DNA from 3 places in the Paraburkholderia denitrificans genome. Region 2 is predicted to be linked to each of the others. Evidence: predicted binding sites of a transcription regulator. Region 2 holds the regulator's gene; each other region holds the start of a gene.
What was found. The regulator LexA, encoded in region 2, represses DNA repair genes until DNA is damaged. The targets are predictions, from matches to a motif close to ACTGTATNNNNATACAGT.
Positions count from the first base shown of each region.

Region 1: imuA (translesion DNA synthesis-associated protein ImuA) is a predicted target of LexA. The motif match lies at 715-732, and genes of this name have one in related genera.
Region 3: recA (recombinase RecA) is a predicted target of LexA. The motif match lies at 3,455-3,472, and genes of this name have one in related genera.

Region 1 is NZ_JBHSMP010000009.1:340,860-350,700, forward strand. Features, by position in the region: gene ACFPTO_RS07495 (methyl-accepting chemotaxis protein) at 1-632, shown strand, start outside; gene imuA (translesion DNA synthesis-associated protein ImuA) at 856-1,695, shown strand; gene ACFPTO_RS07505 (Y-family DNA polymerase) at 1,598-3,253, shown strand; gene ACFPTO_RS07510 (error-prone DNA polymerase) at 3,269-6,793, shown strand; gene ACFPTO_RS07515 (dTDP-4-dehydrorhamnose reductase family protein) at 6,787-7,728, opposite strand; gene ACFPTO_RS07520 (heavy-metal-associated domain-containing protein) at 7,739-7,966, opposite strand; gene cueR (Cu(I)-responsive transcriptional regulator) at 8,127-8,540, shown strand; gene ACFPTO_RS07530 (DUF3563 family protein) at 8,846-8,992, shown strand; gene ACFPTO_RS07535 (hypothetical protein) at 9,150-9,554, shown strand; gene ACFPTO_RS07540 (23S rRNA (adenine(2030)-N(6))-methyltransferase RlmJ) at 9,611-9,841, opposite strand, start outside.
Region 2 is NZ_JBHSMP010000007.1:388,454-398,294, forward strand. Features, by position in the region: gene ACFPTO_RS05115 (2-hydroxy-3-oxopropionate reductase) at 1-618, shown strand, start outside; gene ACFPTO_RS05120 (asparaginase) at 995-2,026, opposite strand; gene ACFPTO_RS05125 (CysB family HTH-type transcriptional regulator) at 2,094-3,020, opposite strand; gene ACFPTO_RS05130 (sulfate/molybdate ABC transporter ATP-binding protein) at 3,112-4,170, opposite strand; gene cysW (sulfate ABC transporter permease subunit CysW) at 4,256-5,266, opposite strand; gene cysT (sulfate ABC transporter permease subunit CysT) at 5,263-6,201, opposite strand; gene ACFPTO_RS05145 (sulfate ABC transporter substrate-binding protein) at 6,313-7,377, opposite strand; gene lexA (transcriptional repressor LexA) at 7,697-8,347, shown strand; gene ACFPTO_RS05155 (hypothetical protein) at 8,375-8,785, shown strand; gene ACFPTO_RS05160 (DUF2939 domain-containing protein) at 8,888-9,586, shown strand; gene ACFPTO_RS05165 (universal stress protein) at 9,666-9,841, opposite strand, start outside.
Region 3 is NZ_JBHSMP010000037.1:23,177-33,017, forward strand. Features, by position in the region: partial or broken gene ACFPTO_RS22130 (MFS transporter) at 1-644, opposite strand, end outside; gene ACFPTO_RS22135 (sensor histidine kinase) at 937-2,529, opposite strand; gene ACFPTO_RS22140 (response regulator) at 2,542-3,354, opposite strand; gene recA (recombinase RecA) at 3,587-4,666, shown strand; gene recX (recombination regulator RecX) at 4,674-5,351, shown strand; gene ACFPTO_RS22155 (DUF2889 domain-containing protein) at 5,460-6,113, shown strand; gene sucC (ADP-forming succinate--CoA ligase subunit beta) at 6,196-7,362, shown strand; gene sucD (succinate--CoA ligase subunit alpha) at 7,452-8,333, shown strand; gene ACFPTO_RS22170 (TerC family protein) at 8,560-9,300, shown strand; gene ACFPTO_RS22175 (pilin) at 9,409-9,841, shown strand, end outside.

The sequences.
Region 1 (9,841 bases), on a different contig from region 2:
CGCGCGCGCTGACCAATGCGGGAAGCTCGGCAGTGGGCACGATGGTGGCGACGATGCAGGAGATCAGCGCGGACTCCGCCAAAGTGGGGGAGATCACCGGGATGATCGAGAGCATTGCCTTCCAGACCAATATTCTCGCGCTCAATGCCGCCGTCGAAGCGGCGCGCGCAGGGGAGCAGGGGCGCGGCTTCGCGGTAGTCGCCACGGAAGTGCGTGCGCTGGCGCAACGCGTGTCGGCAGCGGCCAGGGAGATCAAGGCGCTGATCGAAGTGTCCTCCGGCAAGGTGCAGCAAGGCGCCCAGCAGGCGGGCGACGTCGGCTCGACGATGGACAAGGTGATTCAGGCGATTGGCCGCGTGTCCGATATCGTGGAAGAAATCTCGGTGGCTTCCGACGAGCAGAGCAAGGGCATCCAGCAAGCGCATCAGGCGATCAACCTGATCGACGATGTCACACAGCAGAACGCCGCACTGGTGGAAGAGGCCGCGGCTGCAGCCCAGTCGCTGCAGGAGCAGGCGGCGAGGATGGCGTCCGACGTGCTGTTCTTCAGGCTCGGGGTCGAGGCATCGGCACTGGCGCAGCCGGATTTCGAGAATCCGGAGGAGCAGCCGGCCACCGAAGCGTATGCGTAGTCACCGCAGCGTAGGCGTACCCATCACCCACCACCCACCGACTCCCCCCGCCACATTTCCGCTTTCCCAAATTGTTAAAAATACTGTATAAATATACAGGTAACGGCGCGGCGAAATCCGCGCCCGTGGTGATTTCGTCATGCCCCGTTTTTCGCATGGGCAGGGCGATCTATTCCTTTGCAATCGAGCCCTGGCGGCCGAGCCCTTTTGACAGAGCGCACTCATGGCAGCAGCACTCCAGCTTGCGGCGGCCCATCTGCCGCCCCGGTTGCAAAGCCGGATCTGGCAGGGCGATCAGCTCGCGCACGCGAGCGAGCGCACGGTGCCGAGCGGGCACGCTGCGCTCGACGCGTTCCTGCCCGGCGCGGGCTGGCCTGCGGGCAGCCTGACCGAGCTGCTGGTCGAGCAGGGCGGCATCGGCGAAATGCGGCTTGTCGCGCCCGCGCTGCGCTCGCTGACGGCCACGGCCGGCCGCCACGTGCTGCTCGTCGCGCCGCCCTGGCAGCCGTATGCGTGCGCGCTCAAGGCGTGGGGGCTCGCGCTCGATCGCGTGGTCTGGGTGCGCGCGGGCGAGAACGATGCACCCTGGGTCGCCGAGCAGGCGCTGCGTCAGGGCGGCATCGGCGCCGTGCTGCTCTGGCAGGCGCGCGTGCGCGCCGATGCGGTGCGGCGTCTGCAGGTCGCCGCGCAGGATTCGCATGCGCTCGCGTTTCTGATTCGCCCGGTCGCCGCGCGCAGCCAGTCGTCGCCTGCGCCGTTACGCATGGCCTGCATGCCGGTGCCGCCCCCCGCCGATGCCGGTATCAACCGGCGCCAGTGGATGCAGCTCAGCGCCGTGTCCGTCGATATCTTCAAACGCCGCGGGCCGCCGCCCGCCCAGCCACTCATCGTCATGCTGCCGCTGCAGGATGCCGTGCTGCCCCTCGCCGGGCAGGCGTCCGCCGTGCCGCGGCCCGGGATCAATCATGTTGTGGATCGCCGTCACCTTGCCGCTCTTGCCGCTGGAGGCCGTGAGGCCGCCGCTGCTGCTGCCGCCGGACCAGCCGTTTCCGCCTCCATCTGAGGCGCAGCCGCAGGGCGCACGCACCGCGCAGGAGGCTCGCTGCTACGCGCTGGCCGACCACGCACGCGTCCTGATTCCCGATCTCGATGCGTTCGCGCTCGGCGTGCGCGCGGACAACACGCGCGCGCATGCACTCGCGCTCGCGCCGGGGCTCGTGCTGCTCGAATCCGATCCGGCCCGCGAGACCCGTGCGTTCGAGGCGCTCGCGCTCGCGCTGCTCGCCTATACGCCGAAAGTGTCGCTCGCGCAGTCGCATACGCTGTTGCTGGAGGTCGGCTCCGGGCTGCGTCTTTTCGGCGGCGTGCGCGCGCTGCTCGCGAAGGTGGCGGTGACGGTAGCCGATTGCGGGCACACCGCGCGCATTGCCTGCGCGCCCACTGCCTGGGGCGCATGGACGCTCGCCCAGGCGCGTGCCACCCGTGCTTCGGGGACGTCGCATCGCTGGCGCGTGCTCAAGGAGACGACGCTTGCGCGCGTGCTCGACACGCTGCCGGTCACGCTCGCTCCATTCGCCGCGCAGCACGATCACGCGCTCACGCAGATCGGCTGCGCGACCCTCGGCGACCTGCGGCGTCTGCCGCGTGAGGGCATTGCGCGGCGCTTCGGCGACGGCGTGCTGACCTGGCTCGCGCAGGCGCGCGGCGAGGCGCCCGATCCCCGCATCGCGTTCAGCGCACCGCCGTCGTTTCGCGCCGAACTCGAATTGCAGGCGCGGGTGGAAAGCGCCGAGGCGCTGCTCTTCGCCGCGCGCCGGCTCGTGATGCAGCTGGCGGGCTGGCTCGTCGCGCAGCATGCGGCGCTGAGCGCATTCGAGTTGCGGCTCGAACACGAACTGGCTTCGCGGCACGCACCGCGCACGTCGAGTTTGACGCTCGCGTGGGCATCGCCTTCGCGCGACGCCGGGCATCTGTTGTGGCTTCTGCGTGAAAAGCTCAATCAGACCGAACTCGCTGCGCCGGTGATCGGGCTGGCACTCATCGCGTCGGGGGTGAGCGAATACGCCGCGCCCAATGACACGCTGTTCCCGATGCCCGAGACATCGGACGCGCCGCTCGCGCAGCTGTTCGAGCGCATCGGCGCGCGGCTTGGCGAGCAGAACGTGCTGCAGCTGTTCGTCGAGGACGATCACCGGCCCGAGCGTGCGATGGCGGCGCGCGCTTATCGTGCGTCTGGTGCGTCTGGTGCGTCTGGCGCGCCTGCGCGCCGGGCGTCTTCGCGCAAGCCGCGCGGCCGGTCGCAGCCGCAGGGAGCGCAGGAGGTGCAGGGGGCGGCATCGGTGCAGTCCGTGCTCGATCTGCCCGACATGCCGCTGCCGACGCAGCCGCGTCCGGCGTGGCTGCTCGAAAAGCCGCTGAAGCTGGCCGTGCGCGGCGACCGTCCGGTCTACCGGCGGCCGCTGAAGACGCTCACGCGCACCGAGCGCATCGAGACAGGCTGGTGGGACGGCGAGGGCGTCGGACGCGACTACTACGTTGCCGCCGACAACCAGGGCCGCATGTTCTGGCTCTATCGCGAGCGCATCGGCGGGCAGTGGTATCTGCAGGGGCTCTTCGGCTGAGCAGCGATCATGTCGATGTCCGGTTCGGGCGAGGCGCCGCGTGCGCCGCTGCCAACTGATCCCCCGGCTTATCCATCTTCGCAGCCGGGCAGGGCGCCAGCTGCGCCTTTGCCGGAGTATGCGGAGCTGCACTGCCTGACCAACTTCACGTTCCTGCGCGGCGCGTCGCGCCCGGACGAACTGGTCGGCCAGGCGATCCGCCATGGTTACCGCGCGCTCGCCATCACCGACGAATGCTCGCTCGCGGGCGTCGTGCGCGCTTTCAGCGCACTGAACGAGCATGACGAACCGCTCAGAAAGGCGCACGACGAAGCCGCGCGCGAAGCGCACAGGCGCGGCGGCGAAGCGCCGGAGCCGTTCGCGCCGTCGCTGCAGCTCTTGATCGGCAGCGAGCTGAATCTGGTCGAGAAAGACGGCGGCGCGCCGTTCTGCACGCTGGTCGCGCTCGCGATGAACCGCGAGGGCTACGGCAACCTGTGCGAGCTGATCACGCTCGCGCGCTCGCGGGCGGACAAGGGGCACTATCGCGTGCACCCGGATGACTTCACCCATCCCGATGCGGATTTCGCGCACCTGCTGCATCTGCGCGACTGCGTGCTGCTTCTCGTGCCGCAGCGCGCGGCGACGCTTGCACAGACGCTACGCGCCGCGCACTGGCTCTCGGGCTTCGCGGCGGAGCGTGCGTGGCTCGTGCTCGAACTCTGGCAGACCGGCGGCGACGACACGCAGATCGAGGCGCTGCGTTTCGTTTCTCAGGAGACGGGCCTGCCGCTCGTGGCGGCGGGCGGCGTGCTGATGCATGCACGCTCGCGCAAGCCGCTGCAGGACACCTTGAGCGCGATTTGCATCGGTCAGCCGCTTGCGGTGTGCGGCCGCGCGCTCGAACCGAATGCGGAGCGGCATCTGCGCTCGCGCGTGCGGCTCGGCGCGCTGTATCCGCGCGACGCACTCGATGCGACACTCGACGTCGCCCGCCGCTGCACGTTCTCGCTCGCCGAGCTGGCCTACGAGTATCCCGAGGAACTGGTGCCGGCAGGCGAGACGCCGGCTTCGTGGCTGCGCAAGCTGGTCATGCGCGGCGCCGCCGAGCGCTGGCCCGACGGCATGACGGACAAGCGCCACGAGCAGATCGAGAAGGAACTCGATCTCATTGCCGCACTGAAGTACGAGAAGTACTTCCTGACGGTTCACGACATCGTCCGCTACGCGCGCGGCGAGGGCATCCTGTGCCAGGGGCGCGGATCCGCGGCGAATTCGGTGGTCTGCTATTGCCTCATGATCACGGAGATCGACCCCGTGCGCATGAACATGCTCGTCGAGCGCTTCATCTCGCGTGCGCGCAACGAACCGCCCGATATCGACGTCGATTTCGAGCATCAGCGCCGCGAGGAGGTGATCCAGTACATCTACCGCAAGTACGGCAAGCGCCGCGCCGCGCTCGCTGCAACCCTCATCACTTACCGCTCGCGCAGTGCGCTGCGCGACGTGGGCAAGGCGCTCGGGCTCGATACGGCGCTCGTCGAAAAACTTTCGGGTGCGCACCAGTGGTGGGACGGCGCTGATTCGATCGCGCAGCATCTGGAGGAGGCGGGTTTCTCGCCGGATTCGCACGTCACGCAGCAGCTCATTCGCCTCACGCGCGAGTTGCGCGGTTTCCCGCGCCATCTGTCGCAGCACGTGGGCGGCTTCGTGATCGCGAAGGACAAGCTTTCGCGCCTCGTGCCGATCGAGAACGCCGCGATGAAGGACCGCTATGTGATCGAGTGGGACAAGGACGATATCGACGCGCTGCGGCTTCTGAAGGTCGATGTGCTCGCGCTCGGCATGCTCTCGGCGATCCGGCGTTCGCTGGAGCTGGTCGCGTTGCGGCGCGGGCTGCCCGCGTTTCGCGTGCAGGATATTCCCGCCGAAGATCCCGCGGTCTACGAGATGTGCTGCCACGCGGATACGGTCGGCGTGTTCCAGATCGAATCGCGCGCGCAGCAGAGCATGCTGCCGCGGCTTCGTCCGCGCACGTATTACGACCTCGTGATTCAGGTTGCGATCGTGCGGCCCGGGCCGATCCAGGGCGGCATGGTGCATCCGTACCTGAAGCGGCGCCAGGGGCTGGAGACGGTGGAATATGCGAAGGACGAACTGCGCGAGGCGCTGGCGCGCACGTTGGGCGTGCCGATCTTCCAGGAGCAGGTGATGCACCTTGCGATGGTCGCCGCCGACTACACCGGCGAGGAAGCCGACAAGCTGCGCCGCGCGATGGCCGCCTGGCGGCGCGACGGCGACCTGCGCCCGTATCAGGCCGATCTCACGCAGCGGATGTTGAAGAAGGGCTACAAGCAGGAGTTTGCCGAGCGCATCTGCAAGCAGATCGAGGGCTTCGGCGATTACGGCTTTCCGGAGAGCCATGCGGCGAGCTTTGCGTTGCTCGTCTACACGAGCGCGTGGATCAAGCGCTATGAGCCAGCCGCGTTTCTTGCAGGATTGCTGAACAGTTTTCCGCTGGGATTCTATTCGCCGTCGCAACTCGTGCAGGACGCCAGGCGCCATGGCGTGACGGTGTTGTCGCCCGATATCGCGTCGAGCGACTGGGATTGCGTGCTGGAGCGGCGCGACAGACCGGGCGTGCGGATTGATGCCGATGTCGATGCCGATGTCGATGCCGATACTGATACTGATACGGCTCGCGCGCGCCGCGCCGAGGCGGCGGATTACCGGGAGCGGCTGCGCGCCGTGTGGCCGCGCGGCAGGCCGCGGTTCGCGAGCCGCCTTGTGCGCCGCTTTGCACGCAGGCTGCGCGCACGGATCGCGCTGCCGCCGCGTTTTTACGGTCGTGGCGGCCCGGCGGTGCGGCTCGGCTTCCGTCTCATCAAGGGATTTTCGGAGGATGCCGCGCGGCGCGTGATGACGGCGCGCGCGCGTGCGCCGTTCGCCGATGTCGACGATCTCGCACGGCGCGCGGCGCTCACGCGGCGCGAACTGGAGGCGCTCGCGGCGGCGAACGCCCTCGCGAGCCTCGCGGGGCACCGGCGCGAAGCGTGGTGGGCCGTGACCGCGCAGCATGCGGTGCCTGAGCTTCTGCGCGATGCGCGCGTTGCCGAGGCGCCGCTCGCGTTGCCGCGTGCGTCTGAGGGCGCGGAGATCGTCGCCGATTACGCGAGCTTGCGGCTCACGCTGAACCGGCATCCTCTTGAGCTATTGCGGCCCGGCCTCGCGAAGCAGCGCTTTCGCACGGCGGCGCAGCTGGCGCAGTGCCGTCACGGCGCGCTTGCGCGCGTGTGTGGCATCGTCACGGTGCGGCAGCGGCCAGGGACCGCGAACGGGACGATTTTCGTTTCGCTGGAGGACGAGACCGGCTCGGTCAACGTGATCGTGCATGCGGCGCTCGTCGAGACGCAGCGCAAGGAGCTGCTCGGGGCGTCGCTGATGGCGGTGGCGGGCGTCGTGCAGCGCGAGGGCGAAGTGGTGCACCTTGTCGCGCAACGGCTCGAAGATCACAGCCGCCTGCTCGGGCGGCTCGCGACCGAGAGCCGTAATTTTCACTGATCGGTGTGCGTTGTGGCGCGCGCTTCGCTGCCGCGCCGCTCGAAGCCGCCAAGCACCGTGCCGATCGCAACGTCGAACGGGGTGCGTCTGCCGATCCCGAGCGCTTCGAGACGGGTCGAAGCGAGGTGGCAGTCGCGCGGACGCGGCGTCGCATCGGCGGGCGCAGTCTGCGCGGCGAGCCGCGCCTCGACGCCGAGTGCCCGCGCGAGCCGTTCGGCGATCTCATACTTGGTCATCGGCTCGTCGCCGGACCACTGCACGATTCCGCGGACCGCGTTGCCGTCCGCACACCGGGCGAGCAACGCGCGGATCACCACAGCGACATCGGGCGTAAATGTGGGGTAGCGCGTCGCCCATGCGTCCATGGCGACCGCAGGCGCGCCCGCCCGCGCCGACGCCAGCACGGCGGGCACGAGGATCGTCACCGCAGACTCGCTCCACTCGACGACCGGCCCGTAAAGCAGCGGCAGGCGCAGCACGAGCGCGTTGTCCGTCGCATCGAGCAGCGCGCGCTCGCCATCGAGCTTGCTGCGGCCATACGCGTTAAGCGGATTCGGTGGATCGTCGTCGCGGTAGGGCGGCGTTGTGCCGTCGAACACGTAATCGGTCGAAATCGACAGCACCCATGCGCCGCGTTGCCGCGCCGCCTGCGCCATGCTGCGCACGGCGTCGACGTTCAGCGCGCGCGCGGCGGCAGGATCGTGCTCGCAGACGTCGGGGCGGCGCTCGGCGGCGGCGATGACGATGGCGTCGGGCGCCTCACGCGTGACGAACGCCTCGACGGCTTGCCGGTCGCGCACGTCGAGCGCGATCTGCGCCGGGATTGCGTGACGGAACGCGGTCTGGACGACCTGCCAGTCAGTTTCGGCCGCGAGTTCGCGAACCACTGCGCGCCCAAGCAGCCCCGAGGCGCCGATTACGGCAACTTTGAACATCGTGGGCGCGTCAGGCGTCCGACGCGCCGCCGACGGTGCCCTTGACCGCTTTGACCGTGTAACCGGCTTCGTCGATCGCGGCCTTCAGCACGTCGGCGCTCTGGCTCGATTCGACGCTCACGCGGCCGGTGGCCAGATCGATCTCGACCTTCGCGGCGGCATCGTGTTCCTGGATCGCGCGGGTGACGGCGCCCACGCAGTGCTGGCAAGTCATGCCTTCGACATTGAACTGGATCATCGCTTCTTCCTTTTGCTGGGGGAGGGCTCAACTACTGAACGGTACTGAGCCGATATGGGGCCGCCGGCAGATTATGCCAGCCGGCAGCGGCTTGAATGCTGGACCTTCCCACAATAGGAAGGTGTACGATCGATGCATTGAACGCATGCAGGAGTGCAGCATGAACATCGGCGAAGCGGCGCGCGAATCGGGCGTCACGGCGAAAATGATCCGCTACTACGAAAGTGTCGGCCTGCTTGCGCCCAAAGGCCGCACGGCGTCCGGCTACCGCGTCTACGGCATGGAGGAAGTGCATGTGCTGCGCTTCGTGCGCCAGGCGCGGCGCCTGGGCTTCCTGGTAGACGACATCCGCCTCCTGCTTGCGCTGTGGCACGACCGCTTGCGCGCGAGTGCAGAGGTCAAGGCAATCGCGCTCGCGCATGTGGCCGACCTGAACCAGCGCATCGCCGAGCTGACCCAGATGCGCGACACGCTCACTCATCTGGCGGCCCATTGTAATGGCGACGATCGGCCGGATTGCCCAATTCTTGAACAGCTCGCCGAATCGCAGCTCGCGACGCCTGCGCAGGTTTGACCGCTCACCAGATTCGGGTGCAATCCGCGTCGGCAAATTGTCGCAACCTTGTGCAACCGGTGCGTCAATTTGGTGCATTTTTATGCACCTTGGCTTTGTTGCTGATCGGCATCGTCAAAAAATATACATAAAATCAACATGTTACTGATCGCCCTAATTTTTGGCTCGCTGGCTGGCGTTGCACTGCATTCGGGCGACGGGCTAGCAAAATTCCAAAACATGACTATAATGCGGGTATTCCCTAGCTAGGGTAATCCCTGATGAACGATGCACCGGGGACCCACACATCCTTGGAGAACAACATCATGTTTGCTTACATTCTTGAAGCCCTGAGTAACTGGTTTGAAGTCGCAGAACGTCGTCGCCGCGAAGAGTGGCTCGCCTCGTCGTCGGATATCGTGCAACTCGAGCAGCGTATCCGCTCGCTGGAAACGGACGGCTACACGTCGTAAGCCGCACCAGGTGGTACTGTCCCAGGCCCCGCATTGCGGGGCTTTGTCATTTCTGGCGCATCTCGTTCCCGCGATGACCACCCCGGTCAGCACATGCAGTCTGAACCTTGACACCGCGGTAAGGTAAAGTCTTTTTTGAGTTTGGCCGACATAGCTGATGAAACCGCATATTTCGGGGGAGTCCATGGAGACAGGCCGCATAGATCGCATAGACCGCAAGCCTTTGACCGTCTGGCTGCCCGCCGCCGCGATAGCGGGCGTGCTGGCGCTGGCGCATGCCGCCGCTTATGCGGACGGCCAGCCATTGATACTCGACACGCAGCGGGGAATCATCGACGGCCAGAAGGGGATGGTGCTGCAGAACGCGCCGCTTTCGCACGAACCGATGGTTGCGGCGCATCAGCCGGCTGCGCCGGCCGGGCTTGCGCCGGACTCGTCGACGCCCTATGTCGTTGCGCCGTACATCGCGGTGCCGGGTCGCGGAATGCGGCCCAGACCGCCGCACCCCAGACCTCAGCGCCCCAAACCGTTGCCGACGCCACAGGCGGCGCCAGCGCAATAAGCCGCGCGGGTATTAGTCACCGCGCGTCACCGCGAGCGCCGGTTTCAGCGCTGGTATCAATCACCGCGCGATTCGATCTTGAACTGCGCGGCCTGATCCTGGCCGAGCGTCTTCACGAGCCAGGGCAGCGTTTCTTTCATCGCCGCCACCAGCGTATAGGGCGGGTTCAGGATGAACATGCCGCTGCCGTACAGGCCATAGCCGTCCGCTGGCGGCTCGCTTACGGTGAGCGTGACGTGCAGCCAGTTCTTCTCCTGCAGGCGCTTGAGCTGCTCGGGAAAGCGCTG
Region 2 (9,841 bases):
CTCGAAACGCAGCAGTTCGCGAAGCAGATCAACGCACTTGGCTGCGACTACCTCGACGCGCCCGTCTCGGGCGGCGAAGTCGGCGCGCGGGAGGCGACGCTCACGATCATGGTGGGCGGTCCGCAACAGGCCTTCGACAAGGCGAAGCCGCTATTCGAGCTGATGGGCAAGAACATTTCGCTGATCGGCGACAACGGCGCGGGACAGACCTGCAAGGTCGCGAACCAGATCATCGTCGCGCTGAACATCGAGGCCGTGGCCGAAGCATTGCTGTTCGCCGCACGCTCGGGCGCCGATCCCGAGCGCGTGCGCCGCGCGCTGATGGGCGGCTTCGCCTCCTCGCGCATTCTCGAAGTGCACGGCGAGCGCATGACGAAGCGCACGTTCAACCCGGGTTTTCGCATCGAGCTGCACCAGAAGGACCTGAACCTCGCCCTCGACGGCGCGCGCAAGCTCGGCATCGCGCTGCCGCACACGGCGAGCGCGCAGCAGCTTTTCAGCGTCTGCGCGGCCAATGGCGGCAAGGCGTGGGATCACTCGGCGATGATTCGCGCGCTGGAAATCATGGCGCACTTCGACATTGCGGAACCGGCCAGCGCGCAACCTTCGGCGGCGTGAATCCGGCGTCCTGAAGCCGGGATTGATCGAAGCGGTGAATGTGAAGTGCGCGGCGCAGTGTGTGCCTGGCGTGCCGTCACACTGCGGCAACGGGCAAGCTCAGGCTGTCTCGCAAGGCGCGATGGCCACTCGTGGGGCGCTCCAGGGCGGCGGCAACCGCCATGGAGCAAATCGGGGCCGCTCTTGGCTGAGAGCGGCCGGTGGGGTCCGCAGCGGCGCCCGGTGACGGCGGGGAAGCCTTGGTCGGTCAGACGTCGTCATCGGGTGTCCGCTCGTCGGATTGCAACGCTTCGGGGCTTGCGCCCGCGTTCGCACGCGCACATGGCCCGGCGCGCTTTTCCCGCGCCGCGTTGCGCCAACGAAGAATGCGCCTCGATCAGTACGTATCGAACACGCGCTGCAACTCGATCCGATCCGTGATGCCGCGCGCAAGCGCGAGCGCCAGCAGCACGCGCGCCTTGTACGGATTGAGCGTGCCCGCGCTGATGAAGCCGAGCGCGTCGTCTTTCGCCGCGCCGTTGTGCATCACGTGACCCGAACCCACGCGCGAGGCGCGCACGACCGCCACGCCCTTTGCCGCCGCCTCGACCAGCGCCTGTTGCAAGGTCGAATGAATCGAGCCGTTGCCGGTCCCGGCCACGACGATACCGAGCGCACCCGCCGCGACGAGCGCATCGACGGCGATGCGCGACACGCCCGCATAACTCGTAACGATCTCCACGTGCGGCCACGGCCCGTTCGCCGTAAACGGCGAATCGACCGTATGCGCACGCAATGCGCGACGCTGAAATTCCACCCGCCCGTCCTGTACCCAGCCGAGCGCGCCGATTTCGGGCGACTGGAACGCATCGACGGCGTACGTGCTGATCTTGATCACGTCGCGCGCGCAGTGAATCCGGTTGTTGAACGCGACGAGCACGCCCTGTCCCGCTGCCGCACCGCTCGCCGCGAGCGTCACCGCGTTCAGCAGATTCAGCGGGCCATCGGCCGAGAGCGCCGAAGCGGGCCGCATCGCCGCCGTCATCACGACGGGCTTCGAGCTCTTGACCGCGAGATGCAGCAGCCAGGCGGTTTCTTCGAGCGTATCGGTGCCGTGCGTGATGACGACGCCATCGATATCGTCGCCCGCCAGCAGCGTATTGATGCGCTGCGCAAGCGTCGTCCACAGCGCGAGCGCCATGTCCTTGCTGTCGATGCTCGCGACCTGCTCGGCCTGGATCCGCGCGATGGCGTCGAGCCCGGGGACGGCCGCCAGCAACTGCGCGACGCCGATGACGCCGGCCTGGTAACCGGCGGTGTTCGCCACGTCGGGCGCGGCGCCCGCGATGGTGCCGCCGGTAGCGAGCACGGCGATGCGCGGCAGCGGTTGCGCCGCCGCGGAAGAGGAAGTCGGATTGGGAGTATTCATGGCGGCGATTTTAAGCGATCCGCCGCTGCGTGCGCGCAGCCCGATCTTCACATCGCGTCACGGCGCTTCAGTTGCCTTCGCGCAACTGGCTCGCGATATGCTGCTCAGTCAGATGCGGCGCGAACATCTCGATCATCCGGTACGCGTACTGACGCAGGAACGCGCCCTTGCGCAAGCCCACGCGCGTCGTGCTCGCCTCGAACAGGTGCTGGGAATCGAGTGCGACGAGTTCGGTGTCGCGCTTCGGATCGTAGGCCATCGCGGCCACCACGCCCACGCCCATGCCTAGTTCGACATAGGTCTTGATGACGTCGGTGTCGATGGCCGTCAGCACGACGTCGGGCACCACACCCGCCTTCGCGAACGACTGGTCGATGTGCGAGCGGCCCGTGAAGTCCTGATCGTAGGTGATGAGCGGAAACTCCGCGATCTCTTCGAGCGTGACGTGCTCGCGCCCGACGAGCGGATGCGACTTCGGCACGACGACGACGTGATGCCACGAATAGCACGGGAACGTCACGATGTCCGGATAGCGGTCGAGCGCTTCGGTCGAAAGACCGATATCGGCCTCGCCGCTGACGATCGACTGTGCAATCTGCTGCGGATTGCCCTGGCGCAGCGCGAGCCGCACCTTCGGAAACACCTCGCGGAACTGATGCACGACTTTCGGCAGCGCGTAGCGCGCCTGCGTGTGGGTCGTCGCGACGACGAGATGGCCGCTGTCCTGATCGGCGAACTGGCGCGCGACGCGGCGCAGGTTGCCGGCATCGAGCAGCATCCGCTCGATCAGCTGATGCACGGCCTTGCCCGGCTCGGTCAGGCCGGTGAGCCGCTTGCCGCGCCGGATGAAGATATCGACGCCGAGTTCGTCCTCCAGATCCTTGATCTGCTTCGAGACGCCCGATTGCGACGTGTACAGCACGTTCGCCACCTCGGTCAGATTCATGTTCTGACGCACGGCTTCACGTACGAAACGCAACTGCTGGAAATTCATGTCCTTGTCCCCGGACTGGTCGGTCTGATCAGGTTGAATGCGCGCGATATGAACGCGCTGTGAGCGTGCAAAACGTGCGCTGGTGTGTCGCTCAGTGCGCCGGAAATACGCGCAGGCCACGCGGCACGGCGGTCGCGTAGTCGCCCACGCTCAGGCTCAGCGCGCGCCACGCCTCGCGATCGAGTTCGGCTTCGAGCGCGCCGCCCGCATGGCTGGCCAGCTCCACGCGCACCGAGCCGCCGAGCGTCACGACGCGGCGCACATCCACGACGATGCCGTCGCGCTGCCCGTTCGCATGCGGATGCAGCACGAGATCGTGCGGGCGCACGTAGGCGAGCGCCGGGCCGACAAATTCCGCCTGCACGGCGATCGGCTGCGCCGCACCGTCGACGACAAAACCCTGCGCCTCCACGCGCCCGTGCAGGCGGTTCGCCGCGCCGAGGAATTCGTAGACGAAAGCCGTCTGCGGGTGATCGTAGACGGCCTGCGGGCTGCCCACCTGCTCGACGTGTCCGCGATTGAGCACGACGATGCGGTCGGCCACTTCGAGCGCTTCCTCCTGATCGTGCGTGACGAAGATCGTCGAAATATGCAGATCGTCGTGCAGGCGGCGCAGCCAGCTGCGCAGTTCCTTGCGCACTTTCGCGTCGAGCGCGCCGAACGGCTCGTCGAGCAGCAGCACCTTGGGCTCGACGGCCAGCGCACGGGCAAGCGCGATGCGCTGGCGCTGCCCGCCGGAGAGTTCGGACGGATAGCGCTGCGCGAGCCAGTCGAGCTGAACGAGCTTCAGGAGTTCATGCACCTTCTCGCGAATCGCGGCCTCGGACGGCCGCTCGTTGCGCGGCTTCACGCGCAGTCCGAACGCGACGTTCTCGAACACCGTCATGTGGCGGAACAGCGCGTAATGCTGGAAGACGAAGCCCACCTGGCGTTCGCGCGCACCGACGGCGCCCACGTCCTGGCCTTGCAGCACGACCTCGCCCGCGTCCGCGTATTCGAGGCCCGCGATCACGCGCAGCAGCGTGGTCTTGCCGCAACCCGACGGCCCGAGCAGCGCGACGAGTTCGCCGGGCGGAAAGTCGAGCGAGACGTTGTCGAGCGCGGTGAAATCGCCGAAGCGCTTTTGCAGATTGCGAACGATGATGCCCATGATTGACTGCTCTCCGTTTTCGGCCAGCGCGGGTGCTACGAAGCGCCTGCGCTGGCCCGATGCAATGGTGTGACTGATGCGCTAATTACTCGAGCGCCTGCCGGGCGACACCCGGCCGCGCAGCGCGTGATATGTCCGGTTGAACGGTGGCGGTGGCGGTGGCGGTGGCGGTGGCGGCAGCAGCAGCGATCTGCCTGAGCGCGCGCCCGCCGCGATCCGGGGCGAGCGCGGGCGCAGCGCTTTCGTCCTCGCGTTCCGCGCCGAGATGACGCTCGGCAAGCAGCTTGAGCCCGAGCGTCACGAGCGCGAGCAGCGCGAGCAGCGACGCCACCGCGAAAGCCGCCGCGAAGTTGTATTCGTTGTAGAGGATCTCGACGTGCAGCGGCATCGTGTCGGTCTGCCCGCGAATGTGGCCCGACACCACCGACACCGCGCCGAACTCGCCCATCGCCCGCGCGTTGCAGAGGATCACGCCGTAGATCAAACCCCAGCGGACATTCGGCAGCGTGACGCGCCGAAACATCTGCCAGCCCGACGCGCCCAGCACGTGCGCGGCCTCTTCCTCGTCGTTACCCTGGGCCTGCATCAGCGGGATCAGTTCGCGCGCAACGAACGGAAACGTGACGAAGATCGTCGCGAGCACGATGCCCGGCACGGCGAAGATGATCTGCACGTCGTGGTCGGCGAGCCATGGCCCGAGCCAGCCCTGCGCGCCGAACAGCAGCACGTAGATGAGACCCGAGATCACGGGCGACACCGAAAACGGCAGATCGATCAGCGTGGTGAGCAGCGCCTTGCCGCGGAACTCGAATTTCGCAATTGCCCACGAAGCGACAAGACCGAACACAAGATTGAGCGGCACGGCGATGGCCGCGGTGATGAGCGTGAGCTTGATTGCCGAAACGGCATCGGGATCGGCGAGCGACGCGAAGTAGAAGCCAACGCCCTTCGAAAGTGCCTGGGAGAACACCGCGACGAGCGGCACCAGCAGAAAGAGCGCGAGAAAGACGAGCGCGATGCCGGTGAGCAGCCAGCGCACCCAGGGGGCTTCCGTGACCGGATCGGGTCGGGTCGGCTGTCGCAAAGGCGTGCTCATTGCGCACCTCCCGTGGCAACTGCGCGCTGCGTCGGGTCAGGCTGGGCGGAAGACGATGAAGACGGCCCAGACAATGAAGACGGCGCAGGCGATGAAGCGCCGCGGCTCGTCCGGCGCTGCAAATACCACTGCAGCGAATTGATGATGAGCAGCATGACGAACGAGACGCACAGCATCACGACGGCCAGCGCGGTCGCGCCCGCGTAGTCGTACTGTTCGAGCTTGGTGATGATCAGAAGCGAGGTGATTTCGGACTTCATCGGCACATTGCCCGCGATGAAGATCACCGAGCCGTACTCGCCGAGCGCGCGCGCGAACGCAAGCGCAAAACCGGTGAGCAGCGCAGGCAATGCGGCGGGCAGCACGACGCGGCGCACCGTGAGCCAGCGCGACGCGCCGAGGCACGCGGCGGCTTCCTCCTGCTCGCGCTCGAAGTCTTCGAGCACGGGCTGCACGGTGCGCACGACGAACGGCAGCCCGATGAATGTGAGCGCAACGAGCACGCCGAGCGACGTGAAGGCGACCTTGATCCCCAGCGGTTCGAGAAACTGGCCGATCCAGCCGTTGCCCGCGTACACGGCCGCGAGCGAGATGCCGGCAACCGAGGTCGGCAGCGCGAACGGCAGATCGACGAGCGCGTCGATGGCCCGCTTGAAGGGGAACGTGTAGCGCACGAGCACCCAGGCGAGCAAAAGGCCGAACACGGCATTGATGAGCGCGGCGCCGAGCGCGGCCAAAAACGTCAGCCGGTACGACGCGATCACGCGCGGCGACGCCACTGCGCGCACGAACTGCGCCCAGTCGAGCGTCGCGGTCTTGAGGAAGGTGGACGCAAGCGGAATCAGCACCACGAGGCTCAGATAAGCCACCGTGATGCCCAGTGTCAGGCCGAAGCCCGGCAACGCGCTGGGCTTGCGTAAGCGTAACGTCGTCATGCTTGTTGCTCTTTCAGAATGCTGCGGCGCTACGCGCCAAAGAGCGCGCCCTTGCGGGCGCGCCTGCCGTGCGATGTTTCACTGCGGTTTCTCTGCGACTTCACTGCGACTTCACTGCGGCTGATAAATCGAATCGAACACGCCGCCATCGGCGAAATGAACCTTCTGCGCGTTCGCCCAGCCGCCGAACGAATCGTCGACCGTGTAGAGCTTCAGCTTCGGAAACCTCGACGTCAGCGCAGCCGGCACCTTGTCCGAGCGCGGACGGTAGAAGTTCTTCGCCGCGATCTCCTGACCTTCCTCGCTGTACAGGAACTGCAGATAGGCCTCGGCGACCTTGCGCGTGCCGCGCTTGTCCACGACCTTGTCGACGACGGCCACCGGCGGCTCCGCGAGAATGCTCGCCGACGGCACCACGATCTCGAACTTCCCGGAACCGAACTCCCTGAGCGACAGGAACGCTTCGTTTTCCCACGCGATCAGCACGTCGCCGATGCCGCGCTGCACGAAGCTCGTCGTCGCTCCGCGCGAGCCCGAGTCGAGCACACCAGCGTTTCTGTAGAGCTGCGTGACGAACGCCTTCGCCTTCTGGTCATTGCCGCCCGGCTGATGCGCGGCGTACGCCCACGCCGCGAGGTAATTCCAGCGCGCGCCGCCTGAGGTCTTCGGATTCGGCGTGACGATCGAGACGCCCGGCTTCACGAGGTCGTCCCAGTCCTTGATGTGCTTCGGATTGCCCTTGCGCACGAGAAACACGATGGTCGAGGTGTACGGCGCGGCGTTGTCGGGCAGACGCTTTTGCCAGTCGGCGTGCACGACGCCCTTCTTCGCGAGCGCGTCGATGTCCCAGGCGAGCGCGAGCGTCACGACATCGGCCTGCAGGCCGTCCAGCACCGAGCGCGCCTGCGCACCCGAGCCGCCGTGCGACTGCCTGATCGTGAGCGTCTCGCCGGTCTTCGCCTTCCACTGCTTCGCAAAAGCCTCGTTGACCTGCTGGTACAACTCGCGCGTCGGATCGTAGGAAACGTTCAGCAACGACGTATCCGCATGCGCGGCGGGCGTGTGCGCGGCCATGCCAACGAGCGCCGCGATGCCGAGGATCGGCGCCACGCCAACGATCAACCGCGCCGCCAGTCGCTTGATCCAGCCCGTTTTTCCGTTGTCCAGAATGCCCATCCACTTTTCTCCGTGTTGTCTTCGCGTGGGTCTTGCGTGCCTGCAGCTCACGATGAAGGGCAGTCTAACGACCGGCTTAAATCATTAAAAATAATGTTTCTTCATTTTTTAATGCTCAAAAGTGGTAAGCCCCCTCGCCTCTGCCACGCGAGCACGGTCGCACCGTCATTCCATCCGCCCGGCAGTGGGCAAGATAGTGGGCAAGGTAGCGCGCAAATGCCGCGAAAACGCCCGCCGAACGGAGAACTTCAAGTAACACTTGAAAAGGATCCGATACTGTATAAAAATACAGTCACCTGTCTATTCATACAGTGCCGCCATGACCAAACTCACCGCACGACAGCAGCAGGTTTTCGATCTGATCCGGCGCGCGATCGAGCGCACCGGCTATCCGCCCACGCGCGCCGAGATCGCGGCCGAACTCGGCTTCAGTTCCGCCAATTCCGCCGAGGAGCATCTGCGCGCGCTCGCACGCAAGGGCGTGATCGAACTGGCCGCAGGCGCGTCGCGCGGCATCCGTCTCCTGCCCGGCCCGGACGACCTCCCGCGCCAGTTCACGCTGCCGCACCCGAGCATCATGCAGCTCTCGCTGCCGCTCGTCGGCCGCGTCGCAGCGGGCAGTCCGATCCTCGCGCAGGAGCACATCGCGCAGCACTACGCGTGCGACCCGGCGCTCTTCTCCAGCAAGCCCGACTACCTGCTCAAGGTGCGCGGCCTGTCGATGCGCGACGCGGGCATCCTGGACGGCGACCTGCTCGCCGTGCAGAAGAAGAGCGAAGCGAAGGACGGCCAGATCGTCGTCGCGCGCCTTGGCGACGACGTCACGGTGAAACGCCTGAAGCGCCGGCCCAACGGGCTCGAACTGATCGCCGAGAACCCCGACTATGACAACATCTTCGTCGAGGCCGGCAGTGTGGAGTTCGCGCTCGAAGGCATCGCTGTCGGCCTGATTCGCCCCACCGAATTCTGATCGTCTAAACGCTGTCTGGAGGGAGTTATGGAACGCCTTGCCCGTTTGCTGCCCTTTCGTCAATTCGGCCGTCTGCGGCATCTGCGCGGCCTCGCCAGCTGCGCGGCGAAGAACACGCGCATGTCGGGAGCCGCGCAATCCGGCTCTCTCTTCGACAGCCTGAGCGACACCGAACCGGGGTCCACAGTTGGGTCCGCGGTTGGGTTGGCCCCGGGCCTAGTCGAACTGCCGCCGTTACCGTCCGCGCAACCCGCATTTGCGCGCGTTTCGCTCAACAGCGGGCTGAACCACACCGAGCCCGGACGCCGGGCGCCCGTGCGCGTGTACCACGGGCCTTCCCGGCTCATCATGGTGGGTACGGTCGATGCGGTGTGCCGGATGATCGACCGCTGCATCGCCGAACAGCACGCGGATCTGCCCGCGGCGCTCGCTAAGTAAGGGAAAAACGGTAAAGGCAACGGGAGAGTCCGGGATCTTTTTTTCATTCACCTTGTCCACACACGGTGTTCATTAAATGATCCTAAACATCCCAACGCAACCATGACCCAATCCCTGTCGAACAAACGCTGGATCAAACCCGTCGCCATCGTGGTAGCCCTGGTGCTCGTCGCGGCCACAGTAGGCTACAGCTACGCCTCGCCGTATCTGGTGCTGCACCGGCTCAAGGCCGCAGCCGATGCGCGCGATGCGGCAACGCTGAACGAGTACGTCGACTATCCGGCGTTGCGCGTAAGCCTCAAGGAACAGGCTGGCGACATGCTGACGCGGCACCTGGAGGAGCAGCACGGCAGCAATCCAATGCAGCTGTTGGGCAGCGCGATTGGCACCGCGATCGGCACCGCGCTGATCGGGTCACTCGTGGATGCGTATGCGACGCCCGACGGCGTCGCCGCGCTGCTCAACGGAATGCCACCCGGCGAGCAGCCGCCGGCCGCAAGCGATGGTAATCCGGCGCACGCGCCTGCCGCGGCGAACGCACCAGACGAGTTGAGCGCTGAATCCGACACTCACTCCACCGCTGAGTCGGACGCTGACTCCGACACAGAATCGGCTTTGGCGGATTCAGAGGAAAACGAGCCAGGCCACCCGCAAATTACGGCGGGCTACCGTGGTTTCAATGAATTTGTGGTGACCTGGCAGCGCAGATCGAACAGCATGCCTTATTCCGCTGTCCTGCAACGTCACGGGCCTTTTTCGTGGAAGCTCGGCGCGGTCGAATTGAACGAGCCCGCCCAATAACGGCATTGCTTGATGGCTGCTTGATGGCTGTGTAATTGCGCCAACGGCGAGCGTGAAACACAGCCGTCGAATGCATCGCTCAGGCGGCCGCTTGCTGTTGCTTCTGCTCGGCCGCCGAGGAACACGCCACCAGAATGCTGCACGACACACGGTCGAGCAGCGGCGTATTGCCTGCGCCCATCCACCAGCGCGACAGCCCGGTGCGGCAGCGATGCCCGACCACCACCAGATCCACCTGCAGTTCGTTGGCAAGAT
Region 3 (9,841 bases), on a different contig from region 2:
AGCTGCAGACGGATCCAGACCGACACGGCGAGCAGCAGGATCGACGCGACGAACGGGATGCGCCAGCCCCAGGCGGCGAACTGCTCTTCGCCGATCGACGTGCGCACGCCGAGGATCACGAGCAGCGAGAGAAAGAGGCCGAGCGTCGCGGTCGTCTGGATCCACGACGTATAGAAGCCGCGGCGCCCGGTCGGCGCGTGTTCGGCAACATAGGTCGCCGCGCCGCCGTATTCGCCGCCGAGCGCGAGGCCCTGCAACAGGCGCATGGCGACGAAGATCACGGGCGAGGCGAAGCCGATGGCCGCGTAGCCCGGCAGGAAGCCCATCAGGAAGGTCGAGCTGCCCATGATCACGATCGTCACGAGGAACGTGTGCTTGCGGCCGACCAGGTCGCCCAGCCGGCCGAATACGATCGCGCCAAACGGACGCACGGCGAAGCCCGCCGCGAAGCCGAGCAGTGTGAAGATGAAGGCGGCAGTCGGGTTGACGCCGGAGAAGAAGCTCTTGCTGATGTAGGCCGCGAGCGAGCCGGCCAGATAGAAGTCATACCACTCGAACACGTTGCCGAGCGACGACGCGACTATCACGCGCTTTTCGTCGTGCGTCATCGGCGCGTGTGAAGCCTGTCCGCCAACCGTTGCCATGGATCTCTCCAATCCAATATTGCTATACGTCGGGTCCGCCTGGCGGGCGGCCCTCTTGGTCATTATTGGAGCGTAAACCTGAGGAATTCCGAAATTAATCCGGGCGTCGGGTGGGTGTAATTAAATAGGAGTGTGATTAATTAATTTCGCTGAAACCGTCACTATTTTTTGTGTATTGCCGCGCTTCGTCTGCGATCGAATGTTTTATGCTCCCGACTTGCCGAAGCGGGCCCGCAGTGGGCCTAAGGGTAAGTCCCGTTTGGTAAGCGCTGTTTTTAACGGTGCGCCCGCGTCAACCTCGCGCGAGGTTTCCCGACGCACCGGGCGCCGCCGCGCGCAGCCGCAACGTCACGCGCACGAGCGTCCCCGCGAGCCGCGGCGACTGTTGATAGACGTTGTCCTCGATGGCGAGCGTGCCGCCATGCATCGTCGCAATCTCGCGGACGATCGCGAGGCCGAGGCCGCTGCCGTCGCCTTCGCGTCCGAGGATGCGGTAGAAGCGCTCGATCACGCGGCCGCGCTCGGCGGCCGGAATGCCCAGCCCGGTATCCTCGACTTCGAGGTGCACGACGCCTGCCGTCGGTTGCGGGCGCACGCGCACAGTGATCCGTCCGCCCGCGGGCGTGTAGCGGATCGCATTGTCGATCAGGTTCGAGAGCATCTCGCGCAGCATCACCGGATTGCCGTCGACTTCGACAGGCGCGGCGTGTTCGCCGTCGTCGTGCGCGAGCGGCCCTTCATAGCCGAGGTCCATCTGCTTCGCGAGCGCGGGCTGAACCCAGTCGCGCACGGCGAGGCGCGCAACGTCGGCGACGTCCACCGGGGTGAAGACCTGGCCCGACATGCGGTTTTCGGCGCGCGCGAGCGCGAGCAGTTGCGTGACGAGCCGTGCCGCATGTTCGGAACTCGTCGCGATCTGTTCGAGCGAACGATGCACCTCGGGCGACGCATCCTGGCGCAGCGCGAGTTCGGCCTGGGTCCGCAGCCCCGCGAGCGGCGTTTTCATCTGATGCGCCGCGTCGGCGATAAAGCGCTTTTGCAGTTCGATGTTCTGTTCGAGGCGCGTGAGCAGATCGTTGAACGACGTGACGAGCGGCTCGATTTCGGGCGGCGCGCGCCGCGCTTCGAGCGGCGAGAGGTCATCGGGGCGACGCATGCGCAGGTTCGATTGCAGTGCGTGCAGCGGTGCGAGCCCGCGCGAAAGCCCGAACCACACCAGCAGGATCGCGAGCGGCAGGATCACGAACTGCGGCAGGATCACGCCTTTGATGATGTCGTTGGCGAGCTGGCGGCGCTTGTCGAGCGTCTCGGCCACCTGGACCAGCGCGGGTTGCGCGCCGGGCATCTGCGGCAGCTCGACGGTCGTGTAGGCTACGCGGATATCGATGCCGTGAAGCATGTCGTCGCGAAACTGTACGAGCCCCGGCGGAGGACGATCGTCCTCGCGCGGCAGCGGCATGTCGCGGTCGCCGCCGACCAGTTCGCCGCGGCTGCCGAGCACCTGGAAGAACACGTTGTCGACGTTGTCGGCGCGCAGGAAGTCGCGCGCGGAGGCGGGCAGCGAGAGTTCCGCGACGCCGTTGACCGGGTGGATCTGACGCGCGAGCACATAGGCGTCGGTTTCGAGCGCGCGGTCGAACGGACCGTTCGCAATCGACTTCGCAACGAGGTAGGTCACCGCGATGCTCATCGGCCAGAGCAGCAGGAGCGGCGCGAGCATCCAGTCGAGAATCTCGCCGAAGAGCGAGCGCGGGCGCGCCTCTGCGACGGCTTCGGTTTCGTCCGGCGGGGCGAACGGATTCGCGTAACGGGCGTCGCGCGCTTCGTCGTCGAGCGTATCGGTCGCGGGGACGGACGGCGGCGAGGCGCGGGCGGGCTCGGCCATCTTCAAGCCTGGCTATTTGTAATAGTGGCTGGCCGGCATCGCGGGCGGCGTGCTGGCGGCGGTTGCCTCGGCCGGTTGTGCACCTGGTTGCTCAGCCGGTTGCGCCGCGTCCGGTTGTGCTGCGCCCGGTTGCGCAGCTCCGTTCGTGCCCGCCGACGGTTCTTTTTCGAGGCAATAGCCGAGCCCGCGCACGGTCACGATCCGCACGCCGCCGCCCGCTTCGAGCTTCTTGCGCAGCCGGTGGACGTAGACCTCGATCGCGTTGTTGCTGACTTCCTCGCCCCATTCGCACAGGTGATCGACGAGCTGCTCCTTCGAGACGAGGCGCCCGAGGCGCTGCATGAGCACTTCGAGCAGGCCCAGCTCGCGCGCCGAGAGATCGAGCACGTGGTCGTTGATGCGCGCGACACGCCCGACCTGGTCGAACGACAGCGCGCCGTGGCGCACCATGGTCGGCCCGCCGCCCGCGCCGCGCCGCGTGAGCGCGCGCACGCGCGCTTCGAGTTCGTTGAGCGCGAAGGGTTTGGCCATGTAGTCGTCGGCGCCGAGGTCGAGGCCTTTCACGCGCTCGTCGACGCTGTCGGCGGCCGTGAGGATCAGCACAGGCAGCGTGGAATTGCGTCCGCGCAGGCGGCGCAGCACTTCGAGGCCCGGCATTTTCGGCAGGCCCAGATCGAGGATCAGCAGGTCGAAGTTTTGCATCGACAGCGCGGTATCGGCGTCGACGCCATTCTTGACGTAATCGACGGCATAGCCCGATTGGCGGAGTGATCTGACGAGTCCGTCCGCGAGTATGCTGTCGTCTTCGGCAATGAGAATTCGCATGGTGCGTGCGCGTCGTCTCCAGGCCCGCACCGGGCTTGCGTGGCGCGCGGCGGTCTCCCGAAATTTCGCGGTTTTGGTGAGCTTGGGGCTTGCTAAAACCACTGTTTTTTTATACAGTATCTGCGTTCGCGCGCATCAGCTCGGGTATTAACCGGGGCAATGAGCTGGGCAATGAGCTAAACAAGCCCGTGCGCCGTCACGAGATGCCGTTCATCATAGCAAAGGACGATTCATGGAAGATAGCAAGAAAGGCTCGGCTGGGCTGACTGCTGAAAAGAGCAAGGCGCTTGCCGCCGCGCTCGCGCAGATCGAAAAGCAGTTCGGCAAGGGTTCGATCATGCGGCTCGGCGACGGCGAAGCGGTTGAAAACATCCAGGTGGTTTCCACCGGCTCGCTCGGCCTCGACATCGCGCTTGGCGTGGGCGGCCTGCCGCGCGGCCGCGTGGTCGAGATCTACGGTCCGGAATCGTCGGGCAAGACCACGCTCACGCTCCAGGTGATCGCCGAAATGCAGAAGATCGGCGGCACGGCGGCCTTCATCGACGCGGAACATGCGCTCGACGTTCAATATGCATCGAAGCTCGGCGTGAACGTGCCCGAGCTGCTCATCTCGCAGCCGGACACGGGCGAACAGGCGCTCGAAATCGCCGACGCGCTGGTTCGCTCGGGCTCGATCGACATGATCGTGATCGACTCGGTCGCGGCGCTCGTGCCGAAGGCCGAAATCGAAGGCGAAATGGGCGATTCGCTGCCGGGTCTGCAGGCACGTCTGATGTCGCAGGCGCTGCGCAAGCTCACCGGCACGATCAAGCGCACCAACTGCCTCGTCATCTTCATCAACCAGATCCGCATGAAGATCGGCGTGATGTTCGGCAACCCGGAAACCACCACGGGCGGCAACGCGCTCAAGTTCTACTCGTCGGTGCGTCTGGACATTCGCCGTATCGGCTCGATCAAGAAGAACGACGAAGTGATCGGCAGCGAAACGCGCGTGAAGGTCGTGAAGAACAAGGTCGCGCCGCCGTTCCGCGAAGCGGTGTTCGACATTCTGTACGGCGAGGGCATTTCGCGTCAGGGCGAAATCATCGACCTCGGCGTGCAGGCCAAGATCGTCGACAAGGCGGGTGCGTGGTACAGCTATAGCGGCGAGCGCATTGGCCAGGGCAAGGACAACGCGCGTGAATTCCTGCGCGAGAACCCGGAAATCGCGCGCGAGATCGAGAACCGCATCCGCGAATCGCTCGGCGTGAGCGCGATGCCGGCGAACGCCAACAATGCCGGCGAAGTCGAAATCGCGGACGAAGAGGAGTAATTCACCCGTGATTCGCAAGGGCAGGTCCGCATCGGCGCCCAAGGCGCAACATGATACGGGCCGCCCGAGCGACGGCCAGGAAAGCCGCGACGCCCGCGAGGGCGAGCGCGGCTTTGGTCATTCCGGGCGCGATGTTGCCGACGCGGGCGCCGACCGCTTTCAGCGCACCTCCGACGCCCGTGCGGCACGGACCGCTTCCGCGCGTACTGCTGCCACCGCCGAATCGCGGCGCCCCGTCCGTTCGCTCAAGAGTCGCGCGCTCGCCTACCTCTCGCGCCGCGAATACAGCCGCGCGGAGCTTTCGCGCAAGCTGATGCCGTTCGTCGACGACGTCGACGCGCTCGAAGCCCTGCTCGACGCGCTCGTCCGCGAAGGCTGGCTTTCCGACGCGCGCTTCGCCGAGAGCGTGATTCATCGCCGCGCCGCGCGGCTCGGCACGACGCGCATCGTCAGCGAACTCAGGCGCCACGCGGTGGACGACACGCTCATCGAGGAAGTGAACGCGCAGTTGCGCGAGACCGAACTCACCCGCGCACGCGCCGTCTGGGAGAAGAAATACGGCCAGTTGCCCACGACACCGGCCGAACGCGCGCGTCAGGCGCGGTTTCTCGCTGCGCGCGGATTTTCGATGGGCATCATCGGCAAGATTCTCAAAGGCATCGACGAAGCCTGGCCGGAAAACTGAGGCCGTACGGCATTTGTAAAGGCCTGATCTACCAGGGTGTTCCTGTCAGTCGGAAATACCCGGTATGTTAAAATTCGGCGGTTTTCCAATCCGGTCTCAAGCTTTCGCATGCCGCTTTCCCCGCCCGTGCCCCGCCAGTTGCGACATCAGCGTGCAATCCGGGCGGTCGCCTACGAGCGCGAAGACGGCCTGTGGGATATCGACGCCTGCCTGACCGACCACAAACCACGCGATGTGCCCCTCGCCACTGGCGTTCGGCCCAATGGTCTGCCGATCCATGAACTCTGGCTGCGTATCACGATCGATCGCAGGTTCAACGTCGTCGACGCCGAAGCGTCGTCCGACTGGGTGCCCTACGGTCGTTTGTGCCAGAATTCCAATCCCGCCTATCGTGCCCTCATCGGGCTCAATCTGCTCCAGAACTTCCGCCGCGAAGCGGGCCGCCGTCTTGGCGGCACGGCTGGCTGCACGCATCTCACCGAGATGCTCGGCGTGCTGCCGACCGCCGCGGTGCAGGCGTTCGCCGGAGAGGTTTGGGATGCCCAGAGCGGCTCGCCGGGTGAAGCGTCAGGACCGGAAAGCGGCAAGGTTGCCAGCGCCGGCGAAAAGCCGCCTTTCCAGCTCGGCCGCTGCCATGCGCTGCGGTTCGACGGCGAGGCGGTCGAACAATTTTATCCGCGCTGGTATGGTCATGCGCCGCTCTCCGAGGAGCGCGGCGCGGAGACAGCCGGCGTGCGCGAGGACGTCGACCCGGACGCGTGAGCGCAAGGTCGATGCCGTCACGCACGAATAACAACAGCGGAAACGAAGTCCAATCCAACTCTCAGACTGAAGGGAATCACGCATGAAGATTCACGAGTACCAGGGTAAGGAAATCCTGCGGAAATTCGGGGTCGCGGTACCGCGCGGCAAGCCGGTGTTTTCGGTGGATGACGCGGTCAAGGCCGCCGAAGAGCTGGGCGGCCCGGTGTGGGTCGTCAAGGCGCAGATCCACGCAGGCGGCCGCGGCAAGGGCGGCGGCGTGAAGGTTGCGAAGTCGCTGGAGCAAGTCCGCGAATATTCGAACCAGATCCTCGGCATGCAGCTCGTCACGCACCAGACCGGTCCGGAAGGCCAGAAGGTCAACCGTCTGCTGATCGAAGAAGGCGCTGACATCAAGAAGGAACTGTATGTCGGCCTCGTGATCGACCGCGTCTCGCAGAAGGTCGTCGTGATGGGTTCGAGCGAAGGCGGCATGGACATCGAAGAGGTGGCCGCCAAGACGCCGGAAGCGATCCACAAGATCGCCGTGGATCCGTCGAAGGGTCTGCAGGACGCAGAAGCCGACGACCTCGCGAAGAAAATCGGCGTGCCCGACGCTTCGGTCCCGCAAGCCCGCGCGATCCTGCAGGGTCTCTACAAGGCGTTCTGGGAAACCGACGCATCGCTCGCCGAAATCAACCCGCTGATCCTGACCGGCGACGGCAAGGTCATCGCACTCGACGCGAAGTTCAACTTCGACTCGAACGCGCTGTTCCGCCACCCGGAAATCGTCGCGTACCGCGACCTGGACGAAGAAGATCCGGCTGAAATCGAAGCGTCGAAATTCGACCTCGCGTACATCTCGCTCGACGGCGACATCGGCTGTCTCGTGAACGGCGCAGGCCTCGCGATGGCGACGATGGACACCATCAAGCTGTTCGGCGGCGAACCGGCGAACTTCCTCGACGTCGGCGGCGGCGCGACGACCGAAAAGGTCACCGAAGCGTTCAAGCTGATGCTGACGAACCCGGGCCTGAAGGCGATCCTCGTGAACATCTTCGGCGGCATCATGCGTTGCGACGTGATCGCCGAAGGCGTGATCGCCGCTTCGAAGGCGGTGGACCTGAAGGTGCCGCTCGTCGTGCGCATGAAGGGCACGAACGAGGACCTCGGCAAGAAGATGCTGGCCGATTCGGGCCTGCCGATCATCTCGGCGGACAGCATGGAAGAAGCCGCGCAGAAGGTTGTCGCGGCCGCCGAAGGCAAGTAATTTTCACCGCATACCGAATGGCGTGGCGACGGCGCGAAGGCCGCAGCCGACGTGACGCAACGCAACGCCAGGCGAACAGAGGTCAATACATGTCGATTCTGATCAACAAAGACACCAAGGTCATCACGCAGGGCATCACCGGCAAGACCGGTCAGTTCCACACGCGTGCCTGCCGTGAGTACGCCAACGGCCGCGAAGCATACGTCGCGGGCGTGAACCCGAAGAAGGCCGGCGAGGACTTCGAGGGCATTCCCATCTACGCTAACGTGCGCGAAGCGAAGGAAGCGACCGGCGCGAACGTGTCGGTCATCTACGTGCCGCCCGCAGGCGCCGCTGCTGCGATCTGGGAAGCCGTCGAGGCCGACCTCGATCTCGCGATCTGCATCACGGAAGGCATTCCGGTTCGCGACATGATCGCAGTGAAGGACCGCATGCGCCGCGAAGGCCGCAAGACGCTGCTCCTCGGCCCGAACTGCCCCGGCACGATCACGCCGGACGAGCTGAAGATCGGCATCATGCCGGGTCACATCCACAAGAAGGGCCGCATCGGCGTCGTGTCGCGTTCGGGCACGCTGACGTATGAAGCCGTCGCGCAGCTGACCGCGCTCGGCCTCGGCCAGTCGTCGGCAGTCGGTATCGGCGGCGATCCGATCAACGGTCTGAAGCACATCGACGTCATGAAGATGTTCAACGACGATCCGGATACGGACGCCGTGATCATGATCGGCGAGATCGGCGGTCCGGACGAAGCGAATGCCGCTTACTGGATCAAGGACAACATGAAGAAGCCGGTCGTCGGCTTCATCGCGGGCGTCACGGCGCCTCCGGGCAAGCGCATGGGCCACGCCGGCGCGCTGATCTCGGGCGGTGCGGACACGGCCGACGCGAAGCTGGAAATCATGGACGGCTGCGGCATCAAGGTGACGCGCAATCCGTCGGAGATGGGCCGTCTGCTGAAGGCAGTGCTGTAATACCGCCGATCGCCGGCCCTGCTCGCGCGGGTAGCCGGCGTTTTTGGTATGCTTGCGGAATCCTTTCATAAGGGTCCCGGCAAAAAGCGAGGGAGCCAGTGATGGCTACCTCGCTTTTTTATTGGCCGTCTGGTTTGTGCCTGGCTCGTGCCCGCCGGGCTTGCTTCTGGCGTTGTCTCTCACTGCGCTTTTGCGCTGACCGCTCACCGTTCTCGCCACTGCTTTCATGACTGAGTTTCTCGCGTCGCTCAACTGGGGCGCTGTCGTTCAGATCATCGTCATCGATATCCTGCTCGGCGGCGACAACGCCGTCGTCATCGCGCTCGCGTGCCGCGACCTGCCCGCGCAACAACGTCTGCGCGGCATCCTGTGGGGCACGGTGGGCGCGATTGCGCTGCGCGTCGTGCTGATCTCGTTCGCCGTCCTGCTGCTCAACGTGCCGCTGCTGAAGTTCGCCGCCGGAATGCTGCTCCTGTGGATCGGCGTGCGGCTGCTCGCCCCGGCGCATCTCGAACACGCCGACGTGAAGCCTGCCGAAAAGCTGCTCGGCGCGATCAAGACGATCATCGTCGCCGACGCGGTGATGAGCCTCGACAACGTCGTGGCGATTGCGGGCGCCGCCGAGGCCGCCGATCCGGCGCACCGCACCGGTCTGGTCATCTTCGGGCTGATGGTGAGCATTCCGCTGATCGTGTGGGGCAGCCAGATCGTGCTGCGGCTGCTCGATCGTTTTCCGGTCATCGTCACGCTGGGCGCGGGGCTGCTCGGCTGGATCGCGGGCGGGCTCATCGTGAACGATCCGGCGGGCGACCGCTGGCCGCTGCTCGATACGCCGGTCGCCGAGTACGGCATGGCCGCGGCGGGCGCGGTGTTCGTCATGGGGCTCGGTCACCTGCTCAAGCGCCGCCAGGCGCGGCGCGCGGTGGAGCGCGCGGCGCAGGTGGAGCAGCGGGCAAACAAGCCGTAAGCCGGTTCCTACGCCGTTCGGCTGGCTGTCCCGCAGCTGGACCGGCCGATACGATCAAGACGCCTGTTCACCTTTCGTGGACAGGCGTTTCTTGTTTCTGGAGCCCGGATGATGACCGTCACTGTTTTTCTCGCGCGAACGCCCGCAGCCGTGTCGCGATGGCGTTTGCTGCACGCGTGCTCGCGCGCTCAGGCCGTCGCGTCGGCCAGGTTCGCGCCGATCGTGCGGAACGTGGGCCGCCTCGCGCCCGGTGGTTTTACGCTGATCGAACTGATGATCGTGCTTGCCATCGTCGGCGTGATCGCCGCCTACGCCATTCCCGCGTATCAGGACTATCTGGCGCGCAGCCGCGTCGGCGAGGGTTTGTCGCTCGCGTCGTCGGCACGGCTCGCGGTCGCGGAAAACGCCGCGAGCGGCAACGCGTTTTCTGCCGGGTTCTCGTCGCCGCCCGCGACGCGCAACGTCGAATCGGTGCGGGTCGACGACACGAACGGCCAGATCGCCGTCACCTTCACGGTTCGGGTTGCGCCTGCGGGAAGCA